One region of the Paenibacillus sp. P36 genome, then DNA from elsewhere that is predicted to be linked to it. Evidence: riboswitches for the same ligand, from Rfam matches in the RefSeq annotation. Region 1 holds a riboswitch; each other region holds the start of a gene.
What was found. Region 1 has a riboswitch for ZMP and ZTP ahead of ACKTT9_RS26045 (bifunctional 5,10-methylenetetrahydrofolate dehydrogenase/5,10-methenyltetrahydrofolate cyclohydrolase). Riboswitches for the same ligand answer to the same signal wherever they lie in the genome.
Positions count from the first base shown of each region.

Region 2: linked by a shared signal. The riboswitch ahead of ACKTT9_RS21480 (GNAT family N-acetyltransferase) and the one ahead of ACKTT9_RS26045 (bifunctional 5,10-methylenetetrahydrofolate dehydrogenase/5,10-methenyltetrahydrofolate cyclohydrolase) in region 1 are both predicted to bind ZMP and ZTP.
Region 3: linked by a shared signal. The riboswitch ahead of rpiB (ribose 5-phosphate isomerase B) and the one ahead of ACKTT9_RS26045 (bifunctional 5,10-methylenetetrahydrofolate dehydrogenase/5,10-methenyltetrahydrofolate cyclohydrolase) in region 1 are both predicted to bind ZMP and ZTP.

Region 1 is NZ_AP038372.1:5,764,323-5,769,263, forward strand. Features, by position in the region: gene ACKTT9_RS26035 (TolB family protein) at 1-914, opposite strand, end outside; gene ACKTT9_RS26040 (CBO0543 family protein) at 1,047-1,502, opposite strand; gene ACKTT9_RS26045 (bifunctional 5,10-methylenetetrahydrofolate dehydrogenase/5,10-methenyltetrahydrofolate cyclohydrolase) at 1,596-2,447, opposite strand; ZMP/ZTP riboswitch at 2,504-2,582, opposite strand; gene ACKTT9_RS26050 (GNAT family N-acetyltransferase) at 2,699-3,115, shown strand; gene ACKTT9_RS26055 (GNAT family N-acetyltransferase) at 3,257-3,712, opposite strand; gene ACKTT9_RS26060 (hypothetical protein) at 4,488-4,685, opposite strand.
Region 2 is NZ_AP038372.1:4,775,712-4,780,652, reverse strand. Features, by position in the region: gene ACKTT9_RS21500 (dienelactone hydrolase family protein) at 1-225, shown strand, start outside; gene ACKTT9_RS21495 (DUF2441 domain-containing protein) at 230-817, shown strand; gene ACKTT9_RS21490 (alpha/beta hydrolase) at 905-1,864, shown strand; gene ACKTT9_RS21485 (CBO0543 family protein) at 1,948-2,448, shown strand; ZMP/ZTP riboswitch at 2,521-2,600, shown strand; gene ACKTT9_RS21480 (GNAT family N-acetyltransferase) at 2,650-3,726, shown strand; gene ACKTT9_RS21475 (Gfo/Idh/MocA family protein) at 3,801-4,898, shown strand.
Region 3 is NZ_AP038372.1:46,355-51,295, reverse strand. Features, by position in the region: gene ACKTT9_RS00230 (MFS transporter) at 1-555, shown strand, start outside; gene glyA (serine hydroxymethyltransferase) at 615-1,865, opposite strand; gene ACKTT9_RS00220 (TIGR01440 family protein) at 1,908-2,513, opposite strand; gene rpiB (ribose 5-phosphate isomerase B) at 2,525-2,983, opposite strand; ZMP/ZTP riboswitch at 3,087-3,167, opposite strand; gene ACKTT9_RS00210 (low molecular weight protein arginine phosphatase) at 3,225-3,827, opposite strand; gene ACKTT9_RS00205 (manganese efflux pump MntP family protein) at 3,903-4,463, opposite strand; gene ACKTT9_RS00200 (L-threonylcarbamoyladenylate synthase) at 4,528-4,941, opposite strand, start outside.

The DNA of each region.
Region 1 (4,941 bases):
CGATCGTTTTCCCATGTAAAATCACGATCCGCATATCCTTGAGGCGTATAAGAAGCCGGCTTCAGAGCGGGCAAATCCTTGAGCTTCAAATGCTTATTCTGCACCGCAACTCGGCCTTCCCCTGCAATATAGGCGAGCCTTGCCTTCGTAGGCGACCAAGCAAACCATTGCGGGTAGTGAAGCATGTTATCCAATTGCTGGAACTGTTCGCCATCCGAAGACAACACGCATAACGCATTGCCGTCCGCCGACAAAGATGCCGTTGGATGCGCGGTAAAAGAGATCCACTTTTTATCACTGGACCATTTGAATAAGCTTGTGCCAACAGCGAAAAAGCCAGGTGACTCCGTAGGAAGCGTATAAAAATGCTTACTCTTGTTGGGATCCATTTTGGCGTCGGCCGGAACCATATACAATTCCACATTCGTCCAACCGGATGGCCGCAGCTGAGCAGGTGAAGATACCAGAAATCCACTGCCATCAGGTACCCATGAGTAGTTATCCACACCCAGAGTTACATTCTTAAAGGGTTCCACTTTATCGCGGCCAATCTTTGCGGTATTCAGAACGCCATCTATTTTAAAAGCAAGATCATTCCGATTGGGAGACCACTGAAAATTGTCGCCGCCTGGATAGACGCGGTTATGTTTTTTCGCCTCCAAGCTGTACACCCATATCTCATGCTGCTGTTCGCCAAGAGCAAGTGAGTAGGCAATGAACTTTCCATCTGCCGACCATTTGGGCTCGCTTACCTTTTGATGTAGCGTAACTTGCAGCTCCTTATCGTCTTTTTTGACCCATAGATCGCCGCCGCGCACAAACCCAGCTTGTATAGATTGCCTTGGTTCAGCATATCCGACATTAGCGCATAAGACTGATATCACCAGGCTAATGAACAACATTTTAATTTTCATCGGTTGCCCCCTTTTCAAATCGTTCAGAAATATTTTTAGCAGGTTGATCCAAATTATTCCTCATGGGAAAACAACAAAAAAACGCTTAACAACTCCCTCTGGCCGCTGGCCCGAAGAGCAATTAAACGTTTTTCATTTCCAATAACCGTATCTTACCAAAAGCCTGTAATACAAATAGACTAGGCTATATGCAAGTAGATAAGATACAAAGGTCCAACCAATATTCCAATGATTGCTGTATTCTACTTTTCCAAAAATAAACGCCAAATATTCCAACGCAGTCGTAGCCAAGCAAAAACAGCCTATTTTCAAAAGCGTATGCCGATTATTTTTTCGAATCCAATAAATCAAATAACCGGCCATAACGGGATAAAGCCCAATATCAAGCGGCAGTGCAGAAAGCGTCTCATCATTCTCAATCAAGGGGGTGAAATCCCAAAATTCCAAATAGTACCCTGTATCGTTGATTAAGCCAGATATAACGACAGTAATCGGAAAAATTAATAACACAATAGTTCGAGACTTTCGATACAAATAAATGCCAAACACCCAGGGGATTACAAAGCCTGCAATAATGTTAAATAACATGATTTCACCTCTTTACTCTAGATCCACTAGTATGACCAGTTGTTGGTGAAAATATGATGTTTACAAAACTTGCAGGCTCGGGGCGCATTACGCTTATCGCTTGATTGCTATGTTTTCAGCCGCATCGACCGTATGTTTGAGCAAAGTTGCAATGGTCACTGGACCAACCCCGGCAGGAACCGGTGTAATAGCCGAAGCCACCTCACAACAAGCCTCATAATCAACATCACCAACGTTTCCAGGATTGTAACCTGCATCTAAGACAATTGCGCCTGGTTTTAGCCAATCGCCTTGAACAAATCGAGGTTTACCCACAGCAGCTACAACAATATCTCCCAAACGCACGATATCGGCCAAATTCGTTGTTTTCGAGTGGCAGGTCGTAACGGTTGCGTTCTTATTTAGCAGCATCATAGAGACAGGCTTGCCGAGAATTGGACTTCTTCCAATAACAACCGCATGTTTGCCTTCGACCGGAATTTCATAATAGTCTAAAATGGCCATAATCGCCGCCGGCGTACAGGATGGGAACTCGGCAAATCCAAAAGCATTTTGAGCAAATCCCAACGTCGTGACGCCATCGACATCTTTATCGATATGAATCGCCTCAAAAGCTGCCCTTTCATCGATATGCTTCGGGACCGGGTGCTGCAACAAGATCCCATGCACGCTGTTGTCATCATTAAGCTTGTGAATGGCTGCAATTAACTCCTCTGTAGTCGTGTGTTCAGGAAGAACAACACGAATAGATTGAATCCCCAGTCGCTTGCATGCGTTTCCTTTCATCCGTACGTAAGTCGCTGAAGCAGGATCGTCGCCGACCAACACGGTCGCTAAACAAGGAACGATGCCTTGATCGGACAAGTTTTTGATTCTGTTGTTCAGTGATGCCTTCATGGCGTCTGCGACCCGGTTACCATCCAAGATTAATGTTTCTGCTGACATTTCAATCATCCCTTTTGAGTAAATTTGAAACGCAAAGAGGTAAGGGGATCTCCCCTTACCTCTGCCCAGGCGTACGGCTGATTATCTATGTGCTCCCTCATGGTTCCCCATGTTCCGCCAGTCACACACAGTTACTTGTATGAAAACATAATAACAACTATAGCGATAGTTTTCAATGCTCTCTTCCAATTTGCCTGCAAGAATAGGATAATCAAATGGAGTTAAACCATGATTCAAAGGAGAAGCGATTGATGTCCATTATTCGGGAAATGACCATTGAGGATTATGATCAAGCCTTTATACTCTGGAGTCAAATTGAGGGTCTTGTCTTAAGTGAGGCGGATTCTAAACCTAATATCGCGAGCTATCTGCAGCGAAATCAAGGATTTTGTTTTGTTTGCGAAGCGGACCAGCAGGTCGTTGGAACTATTCTGGCTGGGCACGATGGTAGAAGAGGGTTTATCTATCATCTAGCAGTAAATCCGGAATATCGCAAACAACGGATTGGGCATCGGCTTGTAGAAGCGAGTCTTGCTCAGCTAAGAGAAATAGGCATTGAGAAATGTCACATTTTTGTCCTCGAAAATAATGAATTGGGCCATTCTTTCTGGACGGCTGCAGGTTGGGAAAAAAGAAGCGGATTTTTCGTGTATTCGAAAACGCCTTAAAGCGCGGAACAAGGATAAACGACTTCGTCGTCCTTTCAGGGACGAGCGTAGATGCGAGGCAAAGTATAAAACTTATACTTTCATATTTACTAAAAAAGGCTGTCCAGACCTGTTTAATCTATGGTCCAGCAGCCTTTTTTTCTATAATTTCAACGTCATAAATGAGCTGAGAGGGTCTTCGGTGTAATCCGCAAACGGCTCGCAATACTCAAAACCCGATTTCTCATACAGTTTTCTTGCCGGCTCAAAGGCTTCGAAGGAGCCAGTTTCCAGGCTTAACCGCTGATAACCACGTCGCTTGGCTTCCCCGATGATGTGCTCAAGAAGCTGTTTCGCAACCCCTTTTCTAAGATGTGCAGAAGAAGTTCGCATGGATTTTATCTCACCGTGTCCGGGTTCAAGTTCTTTCATTGCGCCGCAGCCTGCTAATTGTCCTTGGTCCCATGCACTCCAGAACGTAACTTCCGGTTTTTTGAGCCCATCAATATTCAGGGCATGCATGCTTTCCGGTGGTGAAAGCTCTGACATTCCTTTCAGATGCTCCAGAATTAATGCCCTTACCTCAGGACCCGTTAAGTCATCAACCTTAATATCCAACACAGCCATAGTGAATCTCTCCTTATCATTACTCTCTATTTCTAAATTATATTTTACATGAATTTGCCTAAGGTCAAAACCTTTTTATAAAGGAAATTTTAAGAGAATACCTAACTGATTAAACACCGAAACCTAACCGACTAAACACCGGCTGGCTTGATGTTAGACACGTCGCACCATCCCATCACACTACTCACCTGATCAGCCAACTTTCACTCACCTGCCAAAGACAAATTATACTGGAGCGGCTGGCGGAGCCTGCCCGGGGACCAGGGCCTGAAGCCGAGGTTGAAGCTCGGCCTCGGGGAACTACAGGGCGCTATTTCTGCAAAATAGCCCCTTTTACGCACCGGAGGGGAACTACGGTCCCTTATTTCAACGGATTGGGCTGAAAGTCAGCCGAAAAACGTTGAAATAAAGCCCTGTAGTTCCCCAAAAATTTGAAACAGACCGATAGGGCAGAAATAGCGCCCTCAGGTTCCGCTATGTGATGTATGACGTGCAGCGACAATCCACAAAGAAGCCGCAAGCTACGGTAGATGGAAAAACTACCGTTAATCTTCCCTGCTCAAGAACAAGAAACGAAATAACGGTAGAAGCTCCAGCTAAATCATCGGTAGGAGACGAGAATTGGTTATACTTGGCATAATTAACGCCAATAAATCCAGCTAATTAGGAGAAAAGTGGAATAATCGCAGCAAATAGCAGGAGGAATTGGCGTTAAGCAGTAGTAATCTGCCTCATCCTCGAAGTTGCTCGGTTGGTTCCGCCGGGCCTAGCCCGCTCCGCTACTTAGCAATCGCCTATACCTCACCGGCAAGCTCCGCAAAAGAAGAGCAATCGCCCTCGTTAAATCCACGCGATCGGCCGTCAGGCAAGCAAATCCCTCCTGGATCCGCTTCTCGAAATCAGCAGGTAGCTGCTGCAAATTGGCTGCACTGGGTTGCAGCTTCACCTCCACCCCGATGAACACATTAAAGCCATCTCCCCGTTGTATTTTTTACAACATACAGACGCTTTTTACGCTGCAATCTCATCTTCATTGCACAAAATACAATCATTTGAACCCGAAATGACAAAAAAGTGCCCATTTCATGCGAAATGGTTGTATAAACTACAACATAGACGAATAAAAAGCCAGATAAACTCCCATTTGGTTGTAAAAACTGCAATATAGTGCAGTGTGGCACCAAGGAGTAGTTCCCCAAGAATTTGAAATGGAACAATAG
Region 2 (4,941 bases), 990 kb from region 1:
AAGGATATACCCATTTGGGCATTTCATTGTGTGGACGATGATGTTGTTCGAGTATCCGGGACAGAAGATATGGTTAGATCGATAACAAAGATAGGTGGAAACATCAGAGCGACATACTACTCCGAGCTGGGTCACAGCCATAAAGTCATGGAAGAAACGTATAACAATCAAGAATTATATACTTGGCTTCTGAAACATAAAAGAAATGAACCAATCGGAGGATAGGAGCATGAATGTTTTGGATGTTTATCACATTGTTACTAGGAATAAGATGTCTCTTGGGCAAGTGATCTATTTTGATCATGACCAGAAAAACACATTGTACCGTTTCTTTTTTGAAAAAGAACAATTAAATGCCAAAGGCGAAGATTTTATTCAAATTCTCAATGATCATTACACGAATGATGGCTTGAAACTTGATAAAGAAAATGCCGAAGTAGCTGTTAAGTATGTAGGGCAAACAATTAGAGCTATTAGAGAAGCGCTAGTTGAGATGGTTAGACTTCAAGAATACCCTGAATATCCTTCAAGATTAACTTGTTTATATGCTGCGAAAAGTTATGGAGATGCTTTGAAATGGAAAAGTATTTTTGAATCCTATCATCGGAAAGTTTTGCAAATCGTTAAGCTTCGGGTTAATGGAAGTTACTTTGAGGGCGATGGAAATCTATTGCCTAAGGAGGATGCGATCCCTTTTTCCTTAAAAATTGAACAAGCTAGAGAATACTGGAAGGGGAATGTGAGCAACGAACTTCCGGAGCTTTTGATTAATGGAAAAATTGAAGTAATTGAAATAATAGATGAGTTCACCGCTTAAGGATTTACAAACAAACAGATTAATTTCCCCTCAAATTGGTTAATAAATTGGGACCATAAATGAAGCCAAATGAAAGGTGGTTCCAAAATGAAGAAGAAGATCGTACTTGAACAAGCTGCTCAAGATTTCGTTGAAGCTACAGCAAATCCACCATTTCTCTTTGATTTAGGACCAAAGAAAGGAAGGGAAGCTGTTGACGAAGTTCAAGACGGCCCCATAACAAAGCCGCCTGTTGACGTGGAGAATGTAACCATTCCGGGAGGGCCCAAAGGGGACATCTCTCTAACCATTTTTCGTCCACAAAACATTTCAGGTTCTCTACCTGTGATTCTCTACACCCACGGCGCTGGCTGGGTCTTCGGAAATGTCCATACGCATGACCGATTAATTCGAGAATTAGCGGTAGGGTCTCAGTCCGCGGTTGTTTTTACAAACTATAGCCTGTCGCCGGAAGCCAGATACCCTGTTGCGATTGAGGAAGTATTTACCGCGCTCAAATGGGTTGCCGAACATGGCAAAGAAAAGGGATTGCATCCAGACCATATTACAGTTGCAGGGGATAGTGTCGGTGGTAACATGAGTGCTGCCATTACCTTAATGGCCAAGGAGCGCGGTGGCCCTCAGATCCGCAAGCAGGTGCTCTTTTATCCAGTCACTGATGCATCGTTTGAGACGGACTCATATAAAGATTTTTCAACAGGATATTTCCTTCGCCAGGATGCTATGAAATGGTTCTGGGACCAATATACAACTGATCCAGGAGAAAGAGCGGAAATAACCGCCTCACCATTAAGAGCTTGCATAGAACAACTGAAAGGCCTTCCCGAAGCACTTGTCATTACGGCTGAAGCAGATGTACTAAGGGATGAAGGAGAAGCCTATGCGAATAAACTGAGAGAAGCCGGGGTTCGGGTAACAGCTGTTCGCTTCCAAGGCACTATCCATGATTTCGTTATGCTCAACGACTTAGCGGATACAGCTGCAGCTAGAGGGGCTATTCTGCTTGCAAATGCATGGATTCGCGAAAGGGAGAGAACCGCATTATAATCGGGCGTGCAGGAAATCTGAATACCTATAATTGGATCAGGGGACTATAAAAGTTAAACGATGCAATGTTATGGGGTATTCGGATGATTTTCATTGCTATGGCTGTTATATCTGTCCTTTCGGCATGGCGTTGGGGAGACTGGAGAAATTGGCAAAAATATCATGCAACAATGTTATATTTCTTGCTTGGAGACGTATTTTATGTTCTGCTGACTAAAGATTACCCGCTATGGCAGCACCAACCCAAGCCGCCAATTGATAGTACGATAGGGACTGAAATATGCTGTTTGGTTGCATTTGCAGCTACAACGCTGATATTTCTTGGTTTATACCCCAAAGGAATTGCAAAGGCAGCATTATGGATAGGATTATGGGTCGTCATATATTCCCTCATTGAGGTCATCTACATATTTACAGGAGCGATCAAACATTTTCATGGCTGGACCATGCTGTATTCCGTCGTGTTCAATATCATCACGTTCCCAATGCTTCGTTTACATTTTAGTCGCCCAATACTTACGTATGCGATTTCCATACTATTCGCTATTGGATTATTAGTCATATTCAAAGTTCCAATTCAATGATCGGTTTGGCTGAAAATAATCTTTTTATTCATCTAGACGGCTTTATTTTTCCTTTGTATAATAAAGGGAAATTATGGTATGCGTAACTGGCGAAACGTAGAGGACTACGGGGGAGCGCATATGGCATATAGCCGATCGCCTGGGCAGAGCGTTTGATCCATTGGGTCAAGTGCTCTTTTTATTTCTGAGGAGATGATGTCGATGAAGAGGACAAGGCATGTCGGAGTTGTGCTGTACGATAAGGTAGATACATTGGATTTTACCGGTCCACATGATGTTTTTGGGGTAGCTGGATACTTGGGCAGTCATTTCCAGGTCTTTACAGTAGCCGAAAAGGAAACCCCGATGACAACCGTTAGCGGCATCACGATCACGCCACAATTTAGTTTTGATACTTGCCCTGCCATTGATATTCTCATCGTGCCTGGAGGGTGGGGAGCTCGCACAGAAATAAACAATGTACGACTGATCAATTGGTTGCGTGAGGCGGCTAACAACGCTGAAATTGTTCTTTCAATATGTACTGGAGCCCTGCTGCTGGCGAAAGCGGATTTATTGGAGGGGCTTCGCGTGACAACGAATCGGATGGCGTACGACCTTTTACAAGGCATGCTTTCTCCTGGTACGACGGTTGTGAAGAATGTTCGCTATGTTGATAACGGAAGAATTGTCATGTCCGGCGGTGTAACTACAGGGTTCGATGCGGCGTTACATGTTGTAGCCAGGTTGTCCGGTGAAGCATTGGCGATGGAAACGGCAGCACGGTTGGAGTACCGCTGGCAGAGCAAACTGGACATTCGCAGAGCAGAGCTGGCAGATGCAGAGTCGGTGCGAGAGCTTTTGGTACATGCCGCCAGGTGGATTGAGCGGACGCAGGGCTTTATACAGTGGCGCGAGGAGAGGTTTTCACAATCGTATGTGTTGGATTTGATTCAACAGGATGAGTTTTTTGTGGCGCACATGGATGGAGTGCCCGTCGGCTGCTTTTCCATTCAATGGAGGGACGAAGAGATCTGGAGAGATCAGCACCATGAAAATGCTGGCTATGTACACCGATTGGCGGTCTCTCGGGACTATCCAGGCATGGGCATTGGCACGCGGTTGCTTAATTGGGCGGAAAGCTATATCAAAGAACAAGGGAAATCTTGGATACGCCTTGATTGTATGGCTGATAACGCGGCACTAAATAGATATTATACTCGTGAAGGATTTGCGTTTTGTGGACGGTATGAAGCGCAAGGATGGGCCGCGCACTTGTATGAACGGCAGATCCTTTAGTAAAATAAAATCTAGCAAAACATGTAACTTTCCTATTATCTTAGTGGCATTTAACGAAAGCGAGGAGAACGGTCATGTCATTAATCGAATTCGGTATTGTCGGCAGAGGGTGGAGAGCCGATTTTTATTTGCGGATTGCCAAAGCGCTGCCTAAGCATTTCGCCGTCCGGGCGATGCTAGTCCGTGACGAGGAACGCGGCAAGGAGATTGAAAAGGAGTGGGGTGTGAAAACCTATCGGGATATGGATTCTTTCGCTTCAAGCGGCTCACTTCAGTTCGCGGTCGTATGCGTTCCATGGGAGGCAGCGCCCGTCTGCACACTGGAACTGGCCGAGCGGGGAATTCCCGTATTGACAGAGACGCCTCCAGCTAAGGACATTCCCACCATGATCGACTTGTACGAATCGCTGAAAAAGCTGAAAGGACGCGTACAGGTAGCTGAACAATACTTGTATCAGCCGATGCATGCTGCGCGCATTGCTTTTGTGAGATCCGGCAAACTTGGCGATATTTCTCAAGCGCAAGTCTCAGCTGCGCACGGTTATCATGGAATCAGTTTGATACGAAAGCTGCTTGGCATTGATTTCGAGAATGCCGTCATCCGGGGACAGAGATTTACGTCGAATCTAGTGAAAGGACCTGGGCGTAATGGACCTCCCGAAAGTGAAATCATGGCTGATTCTGTCCAGGATATCGTTACTCTTTCCTTCGGAAATAAGCTGGCACTTTTTGATTTTACGGGAGATCAGTATTTTTCTTGGGTTCGCAAAAATCGTATACTCGTTCGTGGAAACCGCGGAGAATTAACAGACGAAACGTTCCGGTATCTACGGGATTTCAAAACACCGATATACGGTGATCTTCGAAGAATTGATACTGGCCATAACGGGAACCTTGAAGGCTATTATCACCGAGGCATTACAGCTAATGATGAATGGGTATATGAAAATCCATTTGTTCCCAGCCGATTATCTGACGATGAGCTTGCTATCGCTACGAGTTTAAATAAGATGGCGGACTATCTACAAGGTGGGCCGGAATGCTATGGGTTGGAAGAGGCCATGCAGGATCATTATTTATCTATAATGATGCAGGCGGCCATCGAGTCGGGAGAAGAGTTAACGACAACAACGCAGCCTTGGGCGCAAGGCGGTGTAAATGCTTCCTCCTAAATGAACAACTATTAGGAAGTAAGAACAGGCATATTTGAACGAG
Region 3 (4,941 bases), 3.0 Mb from region 1:
TTAAACGGATATATCGGCATCCGGCTCGCTCAGGATATCCATCACACCCCTTGGTTTCCCGGCATGTCCGCCACCATCGACGGTCTGCCTCTTGTCGGCGTTCTACGCACAGAGAATACACTCGCCGTCGTGCTGCTTTCCCTCTTTGTTGGGCGGCTGCTCAAAGGAAATTCCGACACCAGGATGATGTTGTTCGCCATGTTTCTGAACGTAGCCGGCTATACATATCTTGTATTCGGCAGCCAACCAATCATGCTTATGCTGCTAATGCTCGTTGCCACCATAGGTGAGCTGACCTATGTGCCTTTAAAACAATCGCTGCTTGTACAGCTTGTCCCCGACCACGCCCGCAGCTCCTATATGGCGCTCAGCAGCATGACGAATCGCGTTGCCATTATGCTTAGCGGACTAAACATGATCATCGGCGGTTTTCTGCCATCCGGAGCCATGGCGCTGTTTATTCTGCTAACCGGCGTCGCGGGAATTGGCTTGCTGGCGTCCATACTGCCGAGCCTGAAGGAAGCCGAGCAGAAGGTGCGTCATGCAGTAGTATAAAAAAAGGGCTGCTTCAAAAGGTCATTAAAGACCCTTTGAGGCAGCCCTTTCTATTTTGATTAGTAAGTTAAACCTGCGTACAACGGATATTGCGCCGTCAAATCTTTCACCATGCCGCGAGCTTTCTCAAGAACAGCCTCATCTTTCGGGCTTTTCAATGTAATTGCAATCACTTTCGCGATTGTTTGCATCGCTTCTACGCCCATGCCGCGGGATGTTACAGCCGGTGTGCCCAAACGGATACCGCTTGTGATGAACGGGCTTGTTGGATCGAAAGGAATCGCGTTTTTGTTCGCTGTGATACCAATCTCGTCAAGTACGTGCTCAGCATCTTTACCTGTGATGTTCAGGTTGCGCAGATCAACCAGCATCAAGTGGTTATCTGTACCGCCGGAAACAAGGTTAATGCCTTCAGCTGTCAGTGCAGTCGCCAATGCTTGCGCGTTGTCGATGACGTTTTGACCGTAAGTTTTGAATTCCGGTTGCAGAGCTTCACCGAAGGAAACGGCTTTTGCAGCAATCGTATGCATCAAAGGACCGCCTTGGGAACCAGGGAATACAGCTTTATCAATCGCAGCTGCCCAAGCTTTGCGCGTAAGAATCATACCGCCGCGAGGACCGCGAAGCGTTTTGTGCGTTGTAGTTGTAACGAAATGTGCATGCGGCACTGGGTTCGGGTGCAAACCAGCAGCAACTAGACCGGCAATATGCGCCATGTCAACGAAGAACAATGCGCCTACATCGTTAGCGATGGATGCCAATGCTTCGAAATCAATTGTGCGCGGGTAAGCACTTGCGCCAGCAACTAACATGCGAGGCTTATGTTTGAAAGCCGCTTTACGAACATCGTCGTAGTCGATGCGGAAGTCTTTTTCACTTACACCGTAAGCCACGAAGTTGTAAAGAATACCGGAAGCATTAACAGGGCTGCCGTGTGTTAAGTGACCACCGTGTGCCAGGTTCATCCCCAGAACAGTGTCACCAGGGTTAAGAGCTGCCAAGTAAACAGCCATATTCGCTTGTGCACCAGAGTGCGGTTGAACGTTCGCATGTTCAGCTCCGAAAAGCTCTTTCGCGCGGTCGCGAGCGATATCTTCTACGATGTCTACGTATTCGCAGCCGCCGTAGTATCTTTTGCCCGGGTAACCTTCTGCGTATTTGTTAGTCAGTACTGTACCCATCGCTTCAAGCACAGCTTGGCTGACGATGTTTTCAGAAGCGATAAGCTCAATTTTGTCGCGTTGACGACCAAGTTCTAGGTTCATAGCTTCTACGATTTTTGGATCTTGTTTACTTAGAAAGTTTGTCATATGGAATTCCTCCTAAAAGATAATTTATATCTATAAGTTAACCTAGCAATCCGCATCTGGCGCGGCTTGCTGATAGAGCTGCTCGGCAGCCTCAGGTGTGTAGACAGCTCTTGTTCCGCCAATCAATTTAGGCCGTGTAAAGGCCATGGTCACATAAGCATGACCCATATTCCGCACGGGCGGCCGTGCAGGCACAGCAACCCGCCGCAAATGCATCCCGATCAGCGTACTGCCAATATCGATCCCGGCATGCGCTTGAATCGTCTCGACGACTACAGGCTTCGCGAAGTGACGGTATGCGTAGGAGGCCATTGAACCGCCGGCTTTTGGCACAGGAATCACCGACACTGGCTCAAGCTGAGGGGAGATCGCGAAGAGATCTTCCTCAATGACAAGCGCGCGGTTCAAATGTTCGCAGCACTGAAAAGCCAAGTGCAAGCCGAACTCGCGGCTAATGCGCTGCGCCGCTTCAAAAATCGGCCGAGCTGCATCCAGTGTCCCCGACGTCCCAATCCGATGACCGAGAATCTCACTCGTGCTTGTACCAATGACCAGAATGTGACCTGGCCGTAGATTGCCCACCTTTACCAACTCGCGAAGATTTGCTTCCAAATCTTCTGCAATCGTGTGAAGTATGGAATTTGTCATGGTGGCCACCCTTATGGATGAATCGCGAAGCGATCTTCGATGCTTTGCACCTTGTTAATGCGGTTCTGGTGACGGACACCTTGGGAAAATTCTGTTTCCAGCCAAATTTTCACGATTTCCTCGGCAACACCCGGTCCGATGACACGCTCGCCTAAAGCAAGTACATTCGTATCATTGTGCTCCCGTGTGGCTTTAGCAGAAAATAGATCATGAACCAGCGCGCAACGGATGCCTGGAACCTTATTCGCAGCGATCGACATCCCGATGCCTGTTCCACAGATCAGAATTCCTTTGTCGGCTTCCCCGGAAACCACATCTTCACAAACCTTGAGCGCATAATCCGGATAATCAACGGAATCTGCACAGCTGCATCCATAATCTATGACCTGATGGCCCAAGGATTCAATAAAAGGAATAATAACATCTTTCAAACGATAGCCTGCATGATCCGCACCTAACGCAATTTTCATGGATAGAACGCTCCTTTGCTTGTTCGAATTCGACCCTTCTATTATATCCCAAAGTCCACCAGAAAACGAAAAAAAGAGCGGACACGCTAGAAATAGCGCGTTGCTCTTTTGCCCAGGCGACCGGCCGTATAGCTCAATGCTCCATTGTGGTTACTCCCACTCGTCGCCAGTTACATTGAGTCTTGCTTGATGAATCCATCTTATCGCATTATGCACGAGGTGTAAAGATGTCTTTCGCAAATCATTTCCCAGACTGCGAATCCTCTTTCCGCTCGCGCAGCTTCTTAACCAATTTATCTAAACTCCCGCTGATTTCATTCGCTGTTTGCCGGTAAACCTCTATAGGGCCTCCGAACGGGTCAGAAATATCGTAATCCGGGATGGCATCTTCCAACAGATAAATCCGATTTCGTTCTTCAACGGTTACTGTTTGTGAAAGAGCCTGCTTAAGCTGAAGCTCCGTGACCAACTTCTCTCTCTCCTCAATCGCTTGAAGGATACGCTGATCGTCCTCTACATATTCTTTGAGTGTAAAAATTTTATCAATCGCGCCCGGATACCGCTGGATAACCGAACGTTTATGCCCCATCGTCATCGTCAAAATGAGATCCGCCCACTTCACCTCAGACTCCTGAATCGCTAGTGAACGAATGGGCTCTTTGAACCCTGCCTCCTGCAGCAGTGTCGCACTATTTCGGGAGATCGGAGCGCCCGTCATTGCGGATACGCCAGCTGAACGAACTTCTGCCGCAAGTCCTTCTTGGTGCACCCTGATACGCAGCAAACCTTCGGCTAATGGACTGCGGCACGTATTTCCTGTACAGACAAATAGAATTCGCAACATGAGATCCTCCTCAGAGTTTTGCGTAGCAAAACTTTCTTCGTAAACATAGGCAGAGCCTGCTCCGCCTCCATTGTATCATAGCAAAAACTTGATCCCAAACGCGAGCAGAATTAGCCCGCCAAACGCTTCACCATACTCGCCAACCCAGCCGTTCACCCGTCTGCCAACCAATAAACCAGCTACAGAGAGCAGCGCGCCGAACAAACCAAATACAAGCACGGTTAACAGGATATCCGTCGCAAACATGCCTAAGGATACACCTACTGAGAACGAATCTATGCTTACACTAAGCGCAAAAATCGTAAGCCCCCATAAAGATCTATGATCAAAAGAGGTTGCTTCCTCTCCGCGGATCGAACTATACACCATATGGGAGCCCAAAAGGATGAGCAAACATCCGCCGGCTGCAGTGGCCACATTGCCAAGCAGAAGCGAAACATATTGTCCCATAAATATGCCCATTAACGGCATAATGATATGAAAAATACCAATCACCATGCTAATTTTAAAAATATCCAACAAGCGAATTCCCTTCATGCCGATACCTATTCCTAAGGAAAAAGCATCCAGACCCAAGGCTATCGCCATGATGAATATGGTGATGATCTGCCCAAATTCAACGCCAGTTACGAGCATAAGTGCTGTCCCCCTTGTCCGCTTTCTTAACCAAGATATGCGGACAAACTGGGAATCATGCTAGCTAAACACGTACTAGCCGGTGACCGGCTGCCTTGCGCAGACGGTTCATAATGGCCTGACCAATCCCCGTTTCCGGGCAGCCTTCTGCAGCAATATACTGAATCCCTTGCTGATCAAATTGCCTTAATGCAGCATACAGCCCCTGAGCAATCTTATCCGGTTCCGCTAACGAGCCGCAGGCAATGACCAAATCAGCTTCAAATAGAGAAGCCCTTTCCTCAAAAGTAAGGACCCCCGTCGATTCCCCTCGCTTTTTAGCGGCTTGAATGTCGCGCTGAATCCATTCAACCACTGCTTCAGCATTGTCTCCAGATACAATATGCATGTATCCCTTTGGCGCATAATGCGTATACTTCATCCCCGGAGCACGAGGCGTTTCTGAGACCTGCACATCTTCCCGCTCAGGCTCATGAAT